3 regions of the Enterobacter chuandaensis genome follow, and region 1 is predicted to be linked to each of the others. Evidence: predicted binding sites of a transcription regulator. Region 1 holds the regulator's gene; each other region holds the start of a gene.
What was found. The regulator CRP, encoded in region 1, controls carbon source genes, mostly activating them, when cyclic AMP is high. The targets are predictions, from matches to a motif close to ATGTGANNNNNNTCACAT.

Region 1 (2,256 bases):
TTGTAGGCCCGGTAAGCGCAGCGCCACCGGGCTTTGTTTTTAAGCCTCGATCACTTCATACGAATGCGTGATTTTTACCGCTTTCTCCAGCATTAACGCCACAGAGCAGTATTTCTCCGCAGAAAGATCCACCGCACGTGAAACCGCCGCGTCTTTCAGTTCTTTGCCGGTGACGATAAAGTGCAGATTAATATGGGTGAACAGGCGTGGCGCCTCTTCGCGACGTTCTGAGGTGAGTTTAACCTCGCAATCCGTCACGTCATGACGACCTTTTTGCAGAATCGACACCACGTCAATCGCGCTGCATCCGCCTGCCGCCATCAGCACCATTTCCATTGGGCTAGGGGCTTTATCGCCGGAGTTACCATCCATCAAAACCTGGTGCCCTGATGCGGACTCGCCCAGGAACGTTAAACCTTCAACCCACTTCACGCGCGCTTGCATATTCATTAACTCCAACGTTGCATTTTTGGTGACAGATTACGCGCACGTTACATTTCTCGCAATGGAAGGCGACCTGCATCATGCTGAAGCGAGACACCAGGAGACACGCGGCGAAAGCTATGCTAAAACACTCAGGATGCTACAGTAATACATTGACGTTACACATGTATGCAGAGGACATCAAACTTTACTGGCTGCGAAACGTTACGACAGCCGACTTCCCAGGGTATGGGTAAGAATTCGATTGCAACCCCAGAGTCCGGATGCATCTGATGACTCTGGTGACAGCTTATAACAGAGGATAACAGCGCATGGTGCTTGGCAAACCGCAAACAGACCCGACTCTCGAATGGTTCTTGTCTCATTGCCACATTCATAAGTACCCATCGAAGAGCACGCTGATTCACCAGGGTGAAAAAGCGGAAACGTTGTATTACATCGTCAAAGGCTCGGTGGCAGTGCTGATCAAAGATGAGGAAGGCAAAGAGATGATCCTTTCTTATCTGAACCAGGGCGATTTTATCGGTGAACTGGGCCTGTTTGAAGAAGGCCAGGAACGTAGCGCCTGGGTTCGTGCAAAGACAGCATGTGAAGTGGCTGAAATTTCCTACAAGAAATTCCGTCAGCTGATTCAGGTTAACCCTGACATCCTGATGCGTCTTTCTTCCCAGATGGCGCGCCGTCTGCAGGTGACGTCAGAGAAAGTGGGTAACCTCGCCTTCCTGGACGTGACCGGCCGCATCGCGCAGACCCTTCTGAACCTGGCGAAACAGCCAGACGCGATGACCCACCCTGACGGCATGCAAATTAAAATTACCCGTCAGGAAATTGGTCAGATCGTCGGTTGCTCCCGCGAAACAGTGGGCCGTATTCTGAAAATGCTGGAAGATCAAAACCTGATCTCCGCCCACGGTAAAACCATCGTGGTTTACGGAACCCGTTAATCCCGGTCAAACGGCGTGTCATCGTAAGGTGTCACGCCGTTTTTGTCTCTATTCCCCATGTGGCGCAGGCTGATCTATCACCCGGAAGTTAACTACGCACTGCGACAAACGCTGGTGCTGTGTCTTCCCGTGGCCGTGGGCCTGATCCTCGGACATCTTCAGCAGGGTCTGCTGTTTTCCCTCGTCCCCGCCTGCTGCAACATTGCCGGTCTGGACACGCCGCATAAACGCTTTTTCAAACGCCTGATTATCGGTGGCAGCCTGTTTGCTGGCTGTAGCCTTGCCGTCCAGCTTTTACTGGCCCGCGACATTCCGCTGCCGCTGATCCTGTCCGTGCTGGCCATGACCCTCGGCGTCACCGCCGAAATCAGCTCGCTGCACGCCCGTCTGCTTCCCGCGTCACTCATTGCGGCCATCTTCACCCTGAGCCTCGCCGGAAATATGCCCGTGTGGGAGCCGCTGCTGATCTACGCCCTCGGCACGCTGTGGTACGGGCTGTTTAACTGGTTCTGGTTCTGGCTGTGGCGTGAACAGCCGCTGCGCGAATCCCTGAGCCTGCTCTACCGCCAACTGGCCGATTATTGCGAAGCGAAATATACCCTGCTTACCCAGCACACTGACCCGGAAAAATCGCTGCCGCCGCTGCTTGCGCGCCAGCAAAAGGTGGTAGACCTGATAAGCCAGTGCTATCAGCAGCTGCACATGCTTGCCGCCAACAAAAATCACGAATACAAACGGCTGCTGCGCACCTTCCAGGTCGGGCTCGATTTGCAGGAGCATATTTCCGTAAGCCTGCATCATCCGCAGGAGGTGCAAAAGCTGGTTGAGCGCAGCCATGCCGAAGCGGTGATCCGCTGGAACGCGCAGA
Region 2 (2,256 bases), 2.1 Mb from region 1:
TTGAACGCCCAACGCTTTCAGCGCATTGAGCATATGGCGCACGTCATCGCTGTCCAGCAGGTTGGTGAGGACGGTGGTGCCGTTTGCCAGAGCTGCCAGCAGCAGAGCGCGGTTCGAGACACTTTTTGAACCAGGCAGATTGATGGTGCCATCTACCCGCGCGATAGGTTGTAACGTCAGGGATTCCATGAAAACTAAACTCTCAACTCAACATAATAAAAACCCCGCAGGGACGCTGCGGGGGTGAAAAACAGCAAATTAACCGTGACGACGTTCGAAGTCGATCATGAAATCCGTCAGGGCTTTAACGCCTTCCAGCGGCATTGCGTTATAAATGGAGGCACGCATGCCGCCAACGACGCGGTGGCCTTTGAGCGCATGCAGGCCTTTCGCGAAGGACTCCTCAAGGAACACTTTGTCCAGGCTGCTGTCCGCCAGCTGGAACGGCACGTTCATACGGGAACGGTTAGCTTTCGCCACATCGTTACGGTAGAAATCGCTCTTGTCGATGACGCCATACAGCAGCTCGGCTTTCTGCTGATTCACCTTGTCCATCTGCGCCACGCCGCCGTTTTGCTTCAGCCATTTGAAGACCAGGCCGGAGAGATACCAGGCAAACGTTGGTGGGGTGTTGAACATAGAATCATTATCGTTCAGCACGGTGTAGTCGAGAATCGACGGGCAGGACTTATGCGCTTTACCCAGCAAATCTTCACGCACGATGACGATCGTCAGGCCCGCAGGACCGATATTTTTCTGCGCGCCCGCATAGATAACACCGTAGCGGCTGACGTCAATGGGTGCAGACAGAATGGTGGAGGAGAAATCCGCGGCAACCACAACGTCTTTGCCGAAGTCTGGCGTCTCGTCGATGGCAATCCCGTCAATGGTTTCGTTCGGGCAGTAGTGAAGATAGGCGGCGTTATCAGAAAGCAGCCACTCGCGCATTGGCTTCACGGCGCGCAGACCGTCAACGGTCACTTTGGCGTCGATAACGTTCGGCGTACAGTATTTGTGCGCTTCTTTTACGGCGCTTGCCGCCCAGTAACCCGCGTCAACGTAGTCAGCCGTCGTTTTGTCGCCAAGGATATTCAGCGGTATGCCAGCAAACTGGCCGCGACCACCGCCATGGCAGAACAATACTTTGTAGTTCGAGGGAATGTTCAGCAGATCGCGAAAATCCTTTTCTGCCTCTTCGGCCACCTGAATAAACTCTTTACCACGGTGGCTGATTTCCATCACCGACGTACCGAGACCGTTCCAGTCACAAAGTTCCTGTTGAGCCTGTTTAAGCACGTCTGCCGGTAACATTGCCGGACCTGAACTGAAATTAAAGACTTGAGCCATTTCCCCTCACCACGCTAAAAGCCATAAGTTATAACTGTGGATATCGGTTTTATCATTCAGTGACACGCGCCGCAATGTCTAAAACTTATGACCGGGGAAATGTGCCCTTCATCACACAAAACAATCTGCCGCCTCGTCGTCACAAAACCGACAAAATCGCTGTCAGACGAGGCGTTTAGCCCGGCTAACCTTCGTCCATTCCGGATTTGCACAACGAGGGCATAATTGATGATCGCCCGCATGCATCCCCACCACATGACTACATTTTATACATGCATACTCCCCGGTTTCAGGTACCACCCTGAACCGTTCTACTAACATATCCGGCAGGATACACAGGCCGGGCTTAACGTCGTCGTCAGCATAGTAATAGACGCTGATTTGCCCGTTGGTTTCCATGATCGCCAGCCGCACCTGCCCGAGCTGTTCAACGCTATTCAGACGCAGCTCCATAAAGAACTCAAACTCGGTCATATTGGCGCTTTGCACATTTTCCCATGCCAGCTGCCCGTCCTTCACAATCACAACCGGCTTCCCTTCCAGAAGATCTTCCAGCTTTTCGCTTTTTGACATCAGCCACATGACCAGACGGTAGAGCAAGGCGAGGGAAACAAAAACGATAAACACCGGTACCATCGGCACGTCATCATAAAAGGCGACATCCCCTGCCGCCGAGCCCAGCGTCAGAATGATCAGCACCTCAAACAGCGACATCTGCCGCACGCCGCGACGGCCGGTAATTTTGAGAAACAGGAAGACGAGTACGAAGGTGTACAGGCTGCGCAGCGCCACTTCACCCAGAAATTCAGGAGGAACTTTATCAAACGCCATCCGCTGGAGATCAAATGCTTTCATTTTTCTATGCCTTAACAGTGAGTTACTGACAGTAAGCATAGCCCAGCCATTTAT
Region 3 (2,256 bases), 1.1 Mb from region 1:
GCGGTCAGTACGCTGGTGGTTTTTCTGGTGGTGAGCTGGAGTTCGCATCTGGTACATGGCGAACGTAAAATGGTCGGGGAGAAAACAAAAAAATGATGGCTAATATCTGGTGGTCACTGCCGTTAACCCTGCTGGTATTCTTCGCCGCGCGCAAACTTGCCGCACGATTTAAAATGCCCTTGCTGAACCCCCTGCTGGTGGCGATGGTGGTGATTATTCCCTTCCTTCTGCTCACCGGCATTCCTTATGAGCGCTACTTTGCGGGCAGCAAAATTTTAAACGACCTGCTGCAGCCCGCCGTTGTCGCGCTTGCCTTTCCTTTATATGAGCAGCTGCACCAGATCCGCGCCCGCTGGAAGTCCATCATTACTATCTGTTTTGTGGGAAGCCTGGTGGCGATGATCACCGGCACGTCGGTGGCGCTGCTGATGGGGGCCTCCCCGCAAATTGCCGCCTCTATCCTGCCTAAATCAGTGACCACGCCTATCGCGATGGCGGTGGGCGGCAGCCTCGGCGGTATTCCGGCCATCAGCGCGATGTGCGTGATTTTCGTCGGTATTCTCGGCGCGGTGTTTGGCCACACCCTGCTGAACGGGATGCGTATTCACACCAAAGCGGCGCGCGGGCTGTCGATGGGCACCGCCTCGCACGCGCTGGGCACAGCACGCTGCGCGGAGCTGGACTATCAGGAAGGGGCGTTTAGCTCGCTGGCGCTGGTGATATGCGGGATTATCACCTCCCTGCTCGCCCCGTTCATATTTCCGCTGATTCTGGCGGTGATGGGCTAAAATTTGCGATGCGTCGCGCAAATTTCATTTTGATTTCATAAGTTGCATACATAATGAGAAGTGGATCACATATAAAGCCCTGACGGCTCCGTAAACTACCGATCCATTAACCTTTATGAGGCAAACGCCATGCACCCACGTTTTCAAGCTGCCTTCGCTCAGCTTGCAGAGAATTTGCAGTCAGCCCTGGCTCCCGTTCTGGCAGATGCACATTTCCCCGCCCTGCTGACGGCGGAGCAGGTCACGGTGCTGAAACAGGCAACGGGGCTGGATGAAGACGCGCTGGCTTTCGCACTGCTGCCCCTGGCTGCCGCCTGCGCCCGGGCCGATCTTTCCCACTTCAACGTCGGTGCCATTGCGCGCGGCGTCAGCGGAACCTGGTACTTCGGCGGGAATATGGAGTTCCTCGGGGCAACCATGCAGCAGACCGTTCACGCCGAGCAGAGCGCCATCAGCCACGCCTGGCTGCGCGGTGAGAGAGCCCTGAGCGCCATCACCGTTAACTACACTCCGTGCGGCCACTGCCGTCAGTTTATGAATGAGCTGAACAGCGGGCTGCAGCTGCGCATCAACCTGCCAGGTCGCGCGCCGCACACGCTGGGGGATTACCTGCCGGACGCCTTCGGCCCGAAAGATCTGGAAATTAAAACGCTGCTGATGGACGAGCAGGATCACGGTTACGTCCTGTCCGGCGATGACCTGAGCCAGGCGGCCATTCGCGCGGCGAACAAGAGCCACACCCCGTACAGCAAATCCCCAAGCGGCGTGGCGCTGCAGTGCCGCGATGGCCGGATCTTCACCGGCAGCTATGCGGAAAACGCCGCGTTTAACCCAACGCTGCCGCCGCTGCAGGGCGCGCTTAACCTGCTGAGCCTGAACGGCTACGATTATCCGGACATTCAGCGCGCCATTCTGGCAGAAAAAGCCGATGCGCCGCTGATTCAGTGGGACGCCACCGCCGCGACGCTCAAGGCGTTAGGCTGCACGACGATCGACCGCGTCCTGCTGGCATAAACCTTCCGGCGGACAGAAATGTCCGCCACGTTGCTGAAAAACCCCTCAGTTGAGTCGCTGTTTCTTGCGCTAACCAGGCGGGTAAAGTAGCCTGAGTTAAATTTCATCCACGAACGAGCCATCTCCATGTTAAAGCGCGTTTTTTACAGCCTGTCTGTCCTGGTCGGCATACTGCTGTTTATCGTGCTGGGTCTCGACCGCTGGATGAGCTGGAAAACCGCCCCCTACATCTTTGATGACCTGCAGGATCTGCCCTATCGCCAGGTGGGCGTGGTGCTTGGCACCGCCAAATATTACCGCACCGGGGTGATCAACCAGTATTATCGCTACCGCATTCAGGGCGCGCTGAACGCCTATAACAGCGGCAAGGTGAACTATCTGCTGCTGAGCGGCGATAACGCCCTGCAAAGCTATAACGAACCGGTGACGATGCGGAAGGATTTGATTGCCGCAG

Region 2: a site for CRP is predicted at 1,447-1,464, ahead of serC (3-phosphoserine/phosphohydroxythreonine transaminase). Genes of this name have one in related genera too.
Region 3: a site for CRP is predicted at 842-859, ahead of cdd (cytidine deaminase). Genes of this name have one in related genera too.

The regions. Positions count from the first base shown of each region.
Region 1 is NZ_CP097173.1:4,239,654-4,241,909, forward strand. Features, by position in the region: gene MX657_RS20500 (OsmC family protein) at 40-444, opposite strand; gene crp (cAMP-activated global transcriptional regulator CRP) at 756-1,388, shown strand; gene MX657_RS20510 (YccS/YhfK family putative transporter) at 1,446-2,256, shown strand, end outside.
Region 2 is NZ_CP097173.1:1,648,139-1,650,394, reverse strand. Features, by position in the region: gene aroA (3-phosphoshikimate 1-carboxyvinyltransferase) at 1-189, opposite strand, end outside; gene serC (3-phosphoserine/phosphohydroxythreonine transaminase) at 259-1,347, opposite strand; gene MX657_RS07910 (DUF421 domain-containing protein) at 1,510-2,202, opposite strand.
Region 3 is NZ_CP097173.1:3,162,582-3,164,837, forward strand. Features, by position in the region: gene MX657_RS15350 (CidA/LrgA family protein) at 1-96, shown strand, start outside; gene MX657_RS15355 (CidB/LrgB family autolysis modulator) at 93-788, shown strand; gene cdd (cytidine deaminase) at 918-1,802, shown strand; gene sanA (outer membrane permeability protein SanA) at 1,929-2,256, shown strand, end outside.